Regions from separate parts of the Microbacterium petrolearium genome, predicted to be linked through region 1. Evidence: predicted binding sites of a transcription regulator. Region 1 holds the regulator's gene; the other holds the start of a gene.
What was found. Region 1 encodes HrcA, which represses chaperone genes, less so after heat shock. Its sites were predicted from a motif close to TTNGCACTCGNNNNNNNCGAGTGCNAA; they were not measured.
Positions count from the first base shown of each region.

Region 2: a site for HrcA is predicted at 2,862-2,888, ahead of groES (co-chaperone GroES). Genes of this name have one in related genera too.

Region 1 covers NZ_BAAGRQ010000001.1:374,999-379,526, reverse strand. Annotated here, with positions in the region: gene ACYVJ0_RS01860 (DUF1990 family protein) at 1-467, shown strand, start outside; gene hemW (radical SAM family heme chaperone HemW) at 502-1,719, shown strand; gene hrcA (heat-inducible transcriptional repressor HrcA) at 1,788-2,828, shown strand; gene dnaJ (molecular chaperone DnaJ) at 2,880-3,983, shown strand; gene ACYVJ0_RS01840 (16S rRNA (uracil(1498)-N(3))-methyltransferase) at 3,986-4,528, shown strand, end outside.
Region 2 covers NZ_BAAGRQ010000002.1:180,695-185,222, reverse strand. Annotated here, with positions in the region: gene ACYVJ0_RS02860 (ABC transporter substrate-binding protein) at 1-1,176, opposite strand, end outside; gene rarD (EamA family transporter RarD) at 1,321-2,265, opposite strand; gene groES (co-chaperone GroES) at 2,479-2,775, opposite strand; gene ACYVJ0_RS02845 (class I SAM-dependent methyltransferase) at 2,913-4,100, shown strand; gene ACYVJ0_RS02840 (LLM class F420-dependent oxidoreductase) at 4,143-4,528, shown strand, end outside.

The DNA.
Region 1 (4,528 bases):
TCGAGGTGCGCCCCGCGGCCGGTCCCGCGTACACCGGCGTGAGCTTCGACGGCGAGGGCCGGCCGATCGCGCCGGCCGGCATGGACGGCGGCGAGCGCTTCGGCGAGAGCGAGCAGCGCTTCGACGCCGAGGGCACGCCCCTCGTGAGCGCCGGCGCCACCGTGCGCCTGCAGGGCCGGGTGCGCGGGCACCACGCGGGCGGCGAGCTGCGCGTGATCTTCGTCGTCGAGGAGCAGCGTCGCGTGGGCTTCGCGCTCGGCACGGTGGGCGGATCGGTGGTGAGCGGCGAGGAGTCGTTCATGATCGAGTGGCGCGAGAACGACGAGGTGTGGTTCACGGTGCGCGCCTTCGACCGCCCCACGCGGCCGCTGGGCCGGCTGTTCCCCGGCCTGATCCGCCGCCGTCGCCGCGCGCTCTTCGACCGCTACCTGCGCGCGATCTCGCCGCTGTTCGCGACGCCGTCCTGATGCGCGGGCCGACATCGAAGGCGGCGCGCACCTGATGGGCGCGGCGCTGCCCCTGGGCGACCCCGCACCCGTCGACGGAGCGCTGCCCGCCGACCTCCCCGTCGACCGCGAGGCGGAGCTCGGGGTGTACCTGCACGTGCCGTTCTGCCGCGTGCGCTGCGGCTACTGCGACTTCAACACCTACACGGCGATCGAGCTGCGCGGGGCACGGCAGGACATGTACGCCGACACGCTGATCCGCGAGGTCGAGCTCGCCGCGGGCGTGCTCGGCGGCGCGGGCGCGATGCGTCCGGCCAGCACGGTGTTCTTCGGCGGCGGCACGCCCACGCTGCTGCCGGCCGGCGACCTGGCCAGGATGCTGGCCGCGGTGCGCGAGGCGTTCGGGCTGCAGCCGGGGGCCGAGGTCACCGTGGAGGCCAATCCCGACACCGTCACCGACGCCGTCGCGCATGAGCTCGCCGCGGCCGGCGTCACCCGCATGTCGATCGGCATGCAGTCGGCCGTGCCGCGCGTGCTCGCGGCGCTCGACCGCACGCACACGCCCGCCAACGTGGGCACGGCGGTGGCCGCCGCGCGCGGCGCGGGCCTCGACGTGAGCGTCGACCTGATCTACGGCGCGCCGGGGGAGACCCTGGGCGACTGGTCGGCATCGCTCGACGCGGCGCTGGCGCTCGAGCCCGACCACGTCTCGGCCTACGCGCTCATCATCGAGGAGGGCACGAAGCTCGCCAGGCAGATCGCGCGCGCCGAGGTGCCGGAGCCGGACGGCGATGTGCAGGCCGACATGTACGAGCTCGCGGACGCCCGCCTCGCGGCGGCCGGCTTCGACTGGTACGAGGTGTCGAACTGGTCGCGCGGGCCGGAGCACCGCTCGCGGCACAACCTGAACTACTGGCGTGGGCAGGACTGGTGGGGCTTCGGTCCGGGCGCGCACAGCCACGTCGCCGGCCTGCGCTGGTGGAACGTGAAGCACCCCGCCGCGTACGCGCAGCGGCTCGCCGGCGGGGAGTCCCCGGCGGCGGCTCGCGAGCGGCCGGACGAGGCGGCGCGCCTGCTCGAGCGGGTGCTGCTGGAGAGCCGCATCCGCGAGGGACTGGAGCTGGCCACGGTGCCCGCCGTGCGGCGCGAGGCCGTGGCGAGGCTGATCGCCGACGAGCTCGTCGAGGGTCCCGCCGCCCTCCGCGGGCGCATCGTGCTGACGCTCAAGGGGCGGCTGCTGGCCGATGCCGTGGTGCGCGCGCTGACCGACTGAGCCGCCGGTTCCCGGCCCGAGCGGCTAGAATTGGCACTCGTCAGGATCGAGTGCCAGAAGGGAGCGCGATGGTCACCGAACGAGGCCTGCAGGTGCTCCGCGCCATCGTGCAGGACTACGTCGACACGCACGAGCCGGTGGGCAGCAAGGCGATCGTCGAGCGCCACGCCTTCGATGTCTCGGCCGCGACGATCCGCAACGACATGGCGATGCTCGAGGACGAGGACCTCATCACGGCGCCGCACACGTCCTCCGGGCGCGTGCCCACCGACAAGGGGTACCGCGTGTTCGTCGACCACCTCGCCGAGATCCGCCCCCTCACGCCGGCGCAGCGCGCCGCCATCTCGACGTTCCTCGCCGATCCGCAGGACCTCGACGACCTCCTCGCGCGCACCGTGCGCCTGCTCACGCAGCTGACCGGCCAGGTCGCGCTCGTGCAGTACCCGTCGTTCGCCCGCGCGAACGTGACGCACCTCGAGCTCGTGGCGCTCGAGCGCTCGCGGCTGCTCGTGATCCTCGTCACCGACACGGGGCGCGTCTCGCAGCGCATCGTCGTCGTGCCGGCCGCGCTCGAGGACGCCGACGTGGCGCTGCTGCGCGCGCAGCTCGCCACCCTCGTCACCGGGCGCTCGGTCGGCGAGGGCTCGGAGCGCGTCGCCGCGGTGCTCGAGGGCTCCGCGGACCCCGCGGACCGCCTGGCCGCCACGCTGCGCGAACTCGCGCGGGTGATCGCGGAGGAGCTGGCGGAGTTCCGCCAGAACCGGCTCGTGATGGCGGGGGCGGCCACGCTCGCGCGCCGCGAGCAGGACTTCCGCGGCAGCATCCACCCGCTGCTGGAGGCGATCGAGGAGCAGGTCACCCTGCTGCGGCTGATGTCGGAGATGCAGCCCGACGACCAGGGCCTGGCGGCGAGCATCGGGCGCGAGAACGAGCCGTTCGGCCTGGGCGACGCCTCGATCGTGGCGAGCGACTACGACTCGCGGATCGGCACGGCCCGCGTGGGCGTGATGGGGCCGACCCGCATGGACTATCCCAGCAACCTGTCGGCGGCGCGGGCGGTCGCCCGCTACCTGACGAGGCTGCTGGACGAGGATGCCGCGCGCCGCTGAGGCGCGACGGACACGGCGACGGACCGCTCGGGCGGTCCCGGAAAGGCGACTGTGGCAGACCACTACGAGGTTCTGGGCGTCTCACGCGAGGCGAGCGACGAGGAGATCAAGCGCGCCTACCGCAAGCTGGCGCGTCAGCTGCACCCCGACGTCAACCCGAGCCCGGACGCGGCCGAGAAGTTCAAGGCGGTCACGCACGCCTACGACGTGCTGAGCGATCCGGAGCAGCGCCGGCGGTACGACATGGGCGGCGACGAGTCGCCGTTCGGCGGCGGCGGTTTCGGCGGGTTCGGCGACATCTTCGAGACCTTCTTCGGGTCGGCGGGCGGCAGGGCCGGGCGCCCTCGCGACCGGCGCCAGCGGGGCGAGGACGCGCTCGTGCGCCTCACGCTCGACCTGGGCGACGTCGTCTTCGGCGCGCACCGCGACATCGAGGTCGACACCGCCGTGCTGTGCGAGACCTGCCAGGGCTCGTGCTGCCAGCCGGGCACGCATCCCGAGCGCTGCGACGTGTGCGGCGGATCGGGCCAGGTGCGCACGCAGGTGCGCAGCCTGCTCGGCAACATGGTCACGACGCAGCCGTGCGGATCGTGCCAGGGTTACGGCACGGTCATCCCCGCGCCGTGCCCCACGTGCCACGGCCACGGCCGCGTCCGCGCCCGCCGCACCGTCTCGGTCGACATCCCCGCCGGCGTCGAGAGCGGCCTGCGGCTGCAGCTGCCCGGCTCGGGCGAGGTCGGCGAGGCCGGCGGCCCGAACGGCGACCTCTACCTGCAGGTCGAGATCGAGCCCCACCCGGTCTTCGGGCGCGAGGGCGACGACCTCACCGCCGTCGTCGAGGTCGCGATGACCGACGCGATCCTCGGCACGCACGTGACGGTCGAGGGCCTCGACGGGCCGATCGAGCTGGATCTGCGGCCCGGCGTGCAGTCCGGCGACGAGCTGCGCATCGAGGGCCGGGGCATCACCGGCCTGCGCTCGGGACGTCGCGGCGATCTGCGCCTCGGCGTGCGGGTGATGACGCCGACCAAGCTCGACGCGAAGACGCGCGCCCTCGTGGAGGAGCTGGCGCAGCGCCAGCGGCCGCAGGCGCCGCGCCTCTCCGAGCACCACCAGGGCCTGTTCGCCAAGCTGCGCGACCGCTTCCGCAACTGATCGTGGCGCTGCACTTCCTCGACGAGTCCGCCGCGGCGGCCGCGGTCGGCGACGAGATCGAGCTGACGGGCGCCGAGGCCCATCACGCCGCCGCGGTGCGCCGCGTCCGCCCGGGCGAGGCCGTCACGGTCGGCGACGGCCGGGGCGTGCGTCTGGACGGCGAGGTCGTCGCGGCCGACCCCAAGCACGTGCGCATCCGGGTGAGCGGCCGCAGCGAGGAGGCGCCGGTCCGCCCGCGCCTCGTGCTCGCACAGGCGCTCGCGAAGGGCGACCGCGACGAGCTGGCCGTGCAGGCGGCCACCGAGCTGGGCGTCGACGAGGTGATCCCGTGGCAGGCCGCGCGCAGCGTCTCGCGGTGGGAGGGACCCAAGGCGCGGAAGGGCCGCGAGCGCTGGCAGGCGATCGTGCGCGAGGCGGCCAAGCAGGCGCACCGCTCGTGGGTCCCGGAGGTGGCCGAGCCCGTCACGACCGCGCAGCTCGCCGCGCGCGCGGGCGGCGCGCGCATGCTCGTGCTCGACCCGTGGACCGACGCCGCGCTCAGCACG
Region 2 (4,528 bases), on a different contig from region 1:
GCTCGACGGGCCGTCGTAGTCCGCCACGCCGCCGCCGAGGATGATGTCGGCGCAGGCCGCGAACGAGTCGCACTTCTCGCCGTCGCCCGATCCGCCCGAGACCTCGATGAGCTTCTCGGCGATCGCCGCCGAGTCGGTCGACTGCGCCGCGAGCGACGCGAGCGCCAGCAGGATCGTCGCGTCGTACGACTCCGGAGCGTACGTGTAGTCGGTCAGCGCCTCGCCGCCCGACTCCTCCAGGAAGCCGTCCAGGCCGTCGATGAAGTCCTGCACCTGGTCCGGGGTCGGCCCGGGGTAGGTGCCCTTCGCGCCCTCGAGCAGGCCGGCGGGGAAGTCCGCCTCGTACGACGCCATGTTGCCGTCGACGAGGAAGACGTCCTCCGCGGCGAAGCCCTGCTCGATGAGGCTCGGCAGGATCGTCTTCGCCTCGTCGAACGAGATCACCGTGATGGCGTCGGGGTCGGCCGCCAGCACCTCGGAGATCTGCGAGTCGAACGACGTGTCGCCCGGGTTGAACGTCGGGGCCGCGACGACCTCGCCGCCCGCGGTCTCGAACGCCTCCGTGATGTACTTCGCCAGGCCCGTGCCGTACGAGTCGTTCAGCACGATGAGGCCGAGCGTCTGGTGCCCGAGCTCGGCGACGAAGTTGCCGTGCACCTCGCCCTGCAGCACGTCGGACGGCGCCGTGCGGAAGTAGAGGCCGTTGTCGTCGTACGTCGTGAAGGCGTCGGAGGTGTTGGCCGGCGAGAACTGGATGACGCCGGCGCCCGTGACCTGGTCGATGAACTGCAGCGAGACGCCCGACGAGGCGGCGCCGATGATCGCGGCGGGGTCCTCGCTCAGAAGGCGGGGGATCTCGGCCTCGTACGCCTTGTTGTCGAGGTCGCCCGAGTCGCCGTGCACGATCTCGACCGACAGGCCGGTCGTCTCGGCGTACTCGTTGATGAGCGACTCGGCGTAGTCGACGCCGGCGATCTCGGGCGGGCCGAGGAACGCGAGCGAGCCGGTCTGGGGCAGGGCCGTGCCGATCGTGAGCGTCAGCTCCTCGCCGGGGGTCACGGGCTCGGCGCTGTCGTCGGGCGCGGCCTCGGTGCCGCCCGCGCAGCCTGCGAGCACGAGCGACGCCGCGCCCGCGAGCGCGGCGAAGCCGAGCAGCGCCTTCCTGGATCGAACCATCGGGGTATGTCCTTTCGAAGTGGCTTCCGCGGGTTCGGGTTGAACACATCGCCCACGGTTGCACGCACGTTACCCCGGAGGATGTTTCCGGTATGTTTTCGCGACGTTTAATGACTGAGCAGTATGCCCAGCGACACCGGATCGTTATCTTCCGCGTGCCCTGCGGATGCGACGGCCCTGCCGCACCATGTCGACCACGAGCACCGCGCACGCGAGCCACACGATCGCGAACCCGGCCCAGCGCTCGGGCGGCATCGGCTCGCCGAGCAGGAAGGCGCCGGTGACGAACTGCAGGATGGGCGCGATGAACTGCAGCAGGCCGACGGTCGTCAGGGTGACGCGGCGCGCGCCCGAGGCGAAAAGCAGCAGGGGGATGGCGGTGGCCACCCCCGCGAGCGCGAGCAGGACGGCGTGCACCGGCCCCGCGGTGCCGAAGGTGAGGCCCGTCGTGAGCGCCACGATCACGAGCTGCACGATGGCGATCGGCGTGAGCCAGAACGTCTCGAGCGCCAGGCCGCTGACGGCGTCCACGGCGCCGCCGATCCGGTTCTTGACGAGGCCGTACAGTCCGAAGCTGGCCGTCAGCGTCAGGGCGATCCACGGCACCGATCCGTACGCCACCACGATGACGAGCACGGCGACCACCGCGATGCCGATGGCAGCCCACTGCAGCGGGCGCAGCCGCTCGTGCAGCACGAGCACGGCGAGCAGGACCGTGGCGATCGGGTTGATGAAGTAGCCCAGGCTGGCCTCGACGACATGGCCGGTCTGGGTGGCCAGGAGGAACGCCTGCCAGTTGACGTAGATGAGCACGCCGGCCACCGCGGTCCACAGCGCCAGGCGGCGATTGCGCAGCACCGCGAGCATGCGCGTCCAGCCGCCCGCGATCGTCAGCACCACGGCGCAGAAGACGAGCGAGAGCAGCACCCGCCAGCCGACGACCTCCCACGGGCCGGTCGGCGCGAGCGCGACGAAGTACAGGGGCAGGAAGCCCCACAGCAGGTAGGCCCCGAAGGCGTACCCGGTGCCGAGCACCCGCTCCCGATCCGGATCGACGATGCGGGCGGGAGGCGGCACGGGCACGGTCACCGGATCAGGCTACTCGCGCCGCGGCGGCCACCCGGCGCGCACGCCTGCCAGATGCCGCGCGATTCCCGCCGATCCGGCACGACCGATCCGGGGACGACGACCGATCCGGCACGACCGATCCGGGGACGACGTCCGATCCGGGGACGCGCGTGGATCGGGAACGACGAAGGCCCGACCCCCTTGCGGGAGCCGGGCCTTCGCGCGAGCTGCGTGTCAGCGGACGACGACCGCGAGGACGTCGCGGGCCGAGAGCACGAGGTACTCGTCGGCACCGAACTTCACCTCGGTGCCGCCGTACTTGCTGTACAGGACGCGGTCGCCGACGGCGACGTCGAGCGGGACGCGGTTGCCGTTGTCGTCGATGCGGCCGGGGCCCACGGCCACGACCTCGCCCTCCTGGGGCTTCTCCTTGGCGGTGTCGGGGATGACCAGACCGCTGGCAGTGGTCTGCTCGGCCTCGACCTGCTTGATGACGATGCGGTCCTCGAGCGGCTTGATGGAAACCGACACGGTGTACCTCTTCTTTCCCTGTGCTGTCAGAAGACTTGAATTCGCACTCTCGCGCGGAGAGTGCTAACGCCAAGTGTAGGGACCCGTTGGCACTCTCGCAACGCGAGTGCCAACCCCCGTCGCCGTACCCTGAGGGGATGGATCGGTCCGAGCTCGATGCCCTGCTCACGCGCGAGGGGCTCGCGCTGCTCGACTCGCTCGATCCCGTCGAGACGGCCGCCGACGTGGCGCGCGCCGTGTCCCGCCTGCGCGCCGCGGGGCACTCCCCCGACCTCGTCTCGGCCGTGGTGGGCCAGGTGCGGCTGCGGCAGCGCGGCGCGGTGAAGTTCGGCGCGCTCGCCGAGCGCATGCTCTTCACGCGCGCGGGGCTCGAGCAGGCCACGCGCCTGACGGTCGCGACCCACCACGCCGAGCGGATGCGCCGGGCGGGCATCGGCCGCGTGGCGGACCTCGGATGCGGGATCGGCGGCGACGCGCTCGCGTTCGCCGGGCTGGGGATCGACGTGGCCGCGGTCGACGCCGACGAGGTCACGGCGGCGCTGGCCGCGTACAACCTCGCGGCCTTCCGGCCGGGCACCACCGTCACGCACGGGCGCGCCGAGGACGCCGACCTGTCGTCGGTCGATGCCGCGTGGCTCGATCCCGCGCGGCGCACGGCGGGCCACGCCGAGACCAGGCGCGTGGCGGCGTCCGACTACTCGCCGCCGCTGGACTGGGCCTTCGGGCTCGGCGACCGCGTGCCGACGGGCATCAAGCTCGGCCCCGCGCACGACCGCGACGCGCTGCCCGACGACGCCGAGGCGCAGTGGGTCAGCGCCGACGGCTCCACGGTGGAGCTCGTGCTGTGGTCGGGCGCGCTCGCGCGCGACGGCGTGCGGCGCGCGGCCCTCGTGCTGCGCGACGGCGCCGCGCACGAGCTCACCGCCCCCGGCGACACCGAGGACGAGCCGGATCGGCCCCTCGGCGCCTTCGTGCACGAGCCGGAGGGCGCGGTCATCCGCGCCCGCCTCGTCGGCGACGTCGCCCGCGCGCTCGACGCGGGGCCGATCGCCCCGGGGATCGCGTACCTCACCGGCGACGCGGCCGTGACGAGCCCGTTCGTGTCGAGCTTCCGCGTGCGCGAGACGCTGCCGGCCGACGTGAAGGGCCTCGGCAAGGCGCTGCGGGCGCGCGGGATCGGCACGCTGGAGATCAAGAAGCGCGGCGTCGACGTGGATCCCGCCGCGCTGCGCCGCAAGCTGGCGCTGCGCGGCGACGAGTCGGCCACGCTCCTCCTCACCCGGGTCGGCGGCCGCCGGCTCGCGATCCTCGCCGACCGCGTCTGACGCCGCGAGCCCGACCCGTGGCGGGTGCGGCAGACTGGCCGCATGGAGTACTGCGTCTTCACCGAGCCCCAGCAGGGCGCCGACTACGACACCCAGCTCGCGTTCGCGCAGGCGGCCGAGCGCCTCGGCTTCGACGGCTTCTTCCGCTCGGACCACTTCCTGAAGATGGGCGACTTCTTCGACGGCCTGCCCGGCCCGACCGACGCCCTCACGACCATCGCGGGACTCGCGCGCGAGACGTCGCGGATCCGCCTCGGCACGCTCGTCTCGTCCGTCACGTACCGCCACCCGGGCCTGCTGGCGATCCAGGCCGCTCAGCTCGACGCGATGTCGGGCGGCCGCTTCGAGCTGGGCCTGGGCACGGGCTGGTACGAGGACGAGCACCGCGCGTACGGCATCCCCTTCCCCGCCAAGCGGTTCGACCTGCT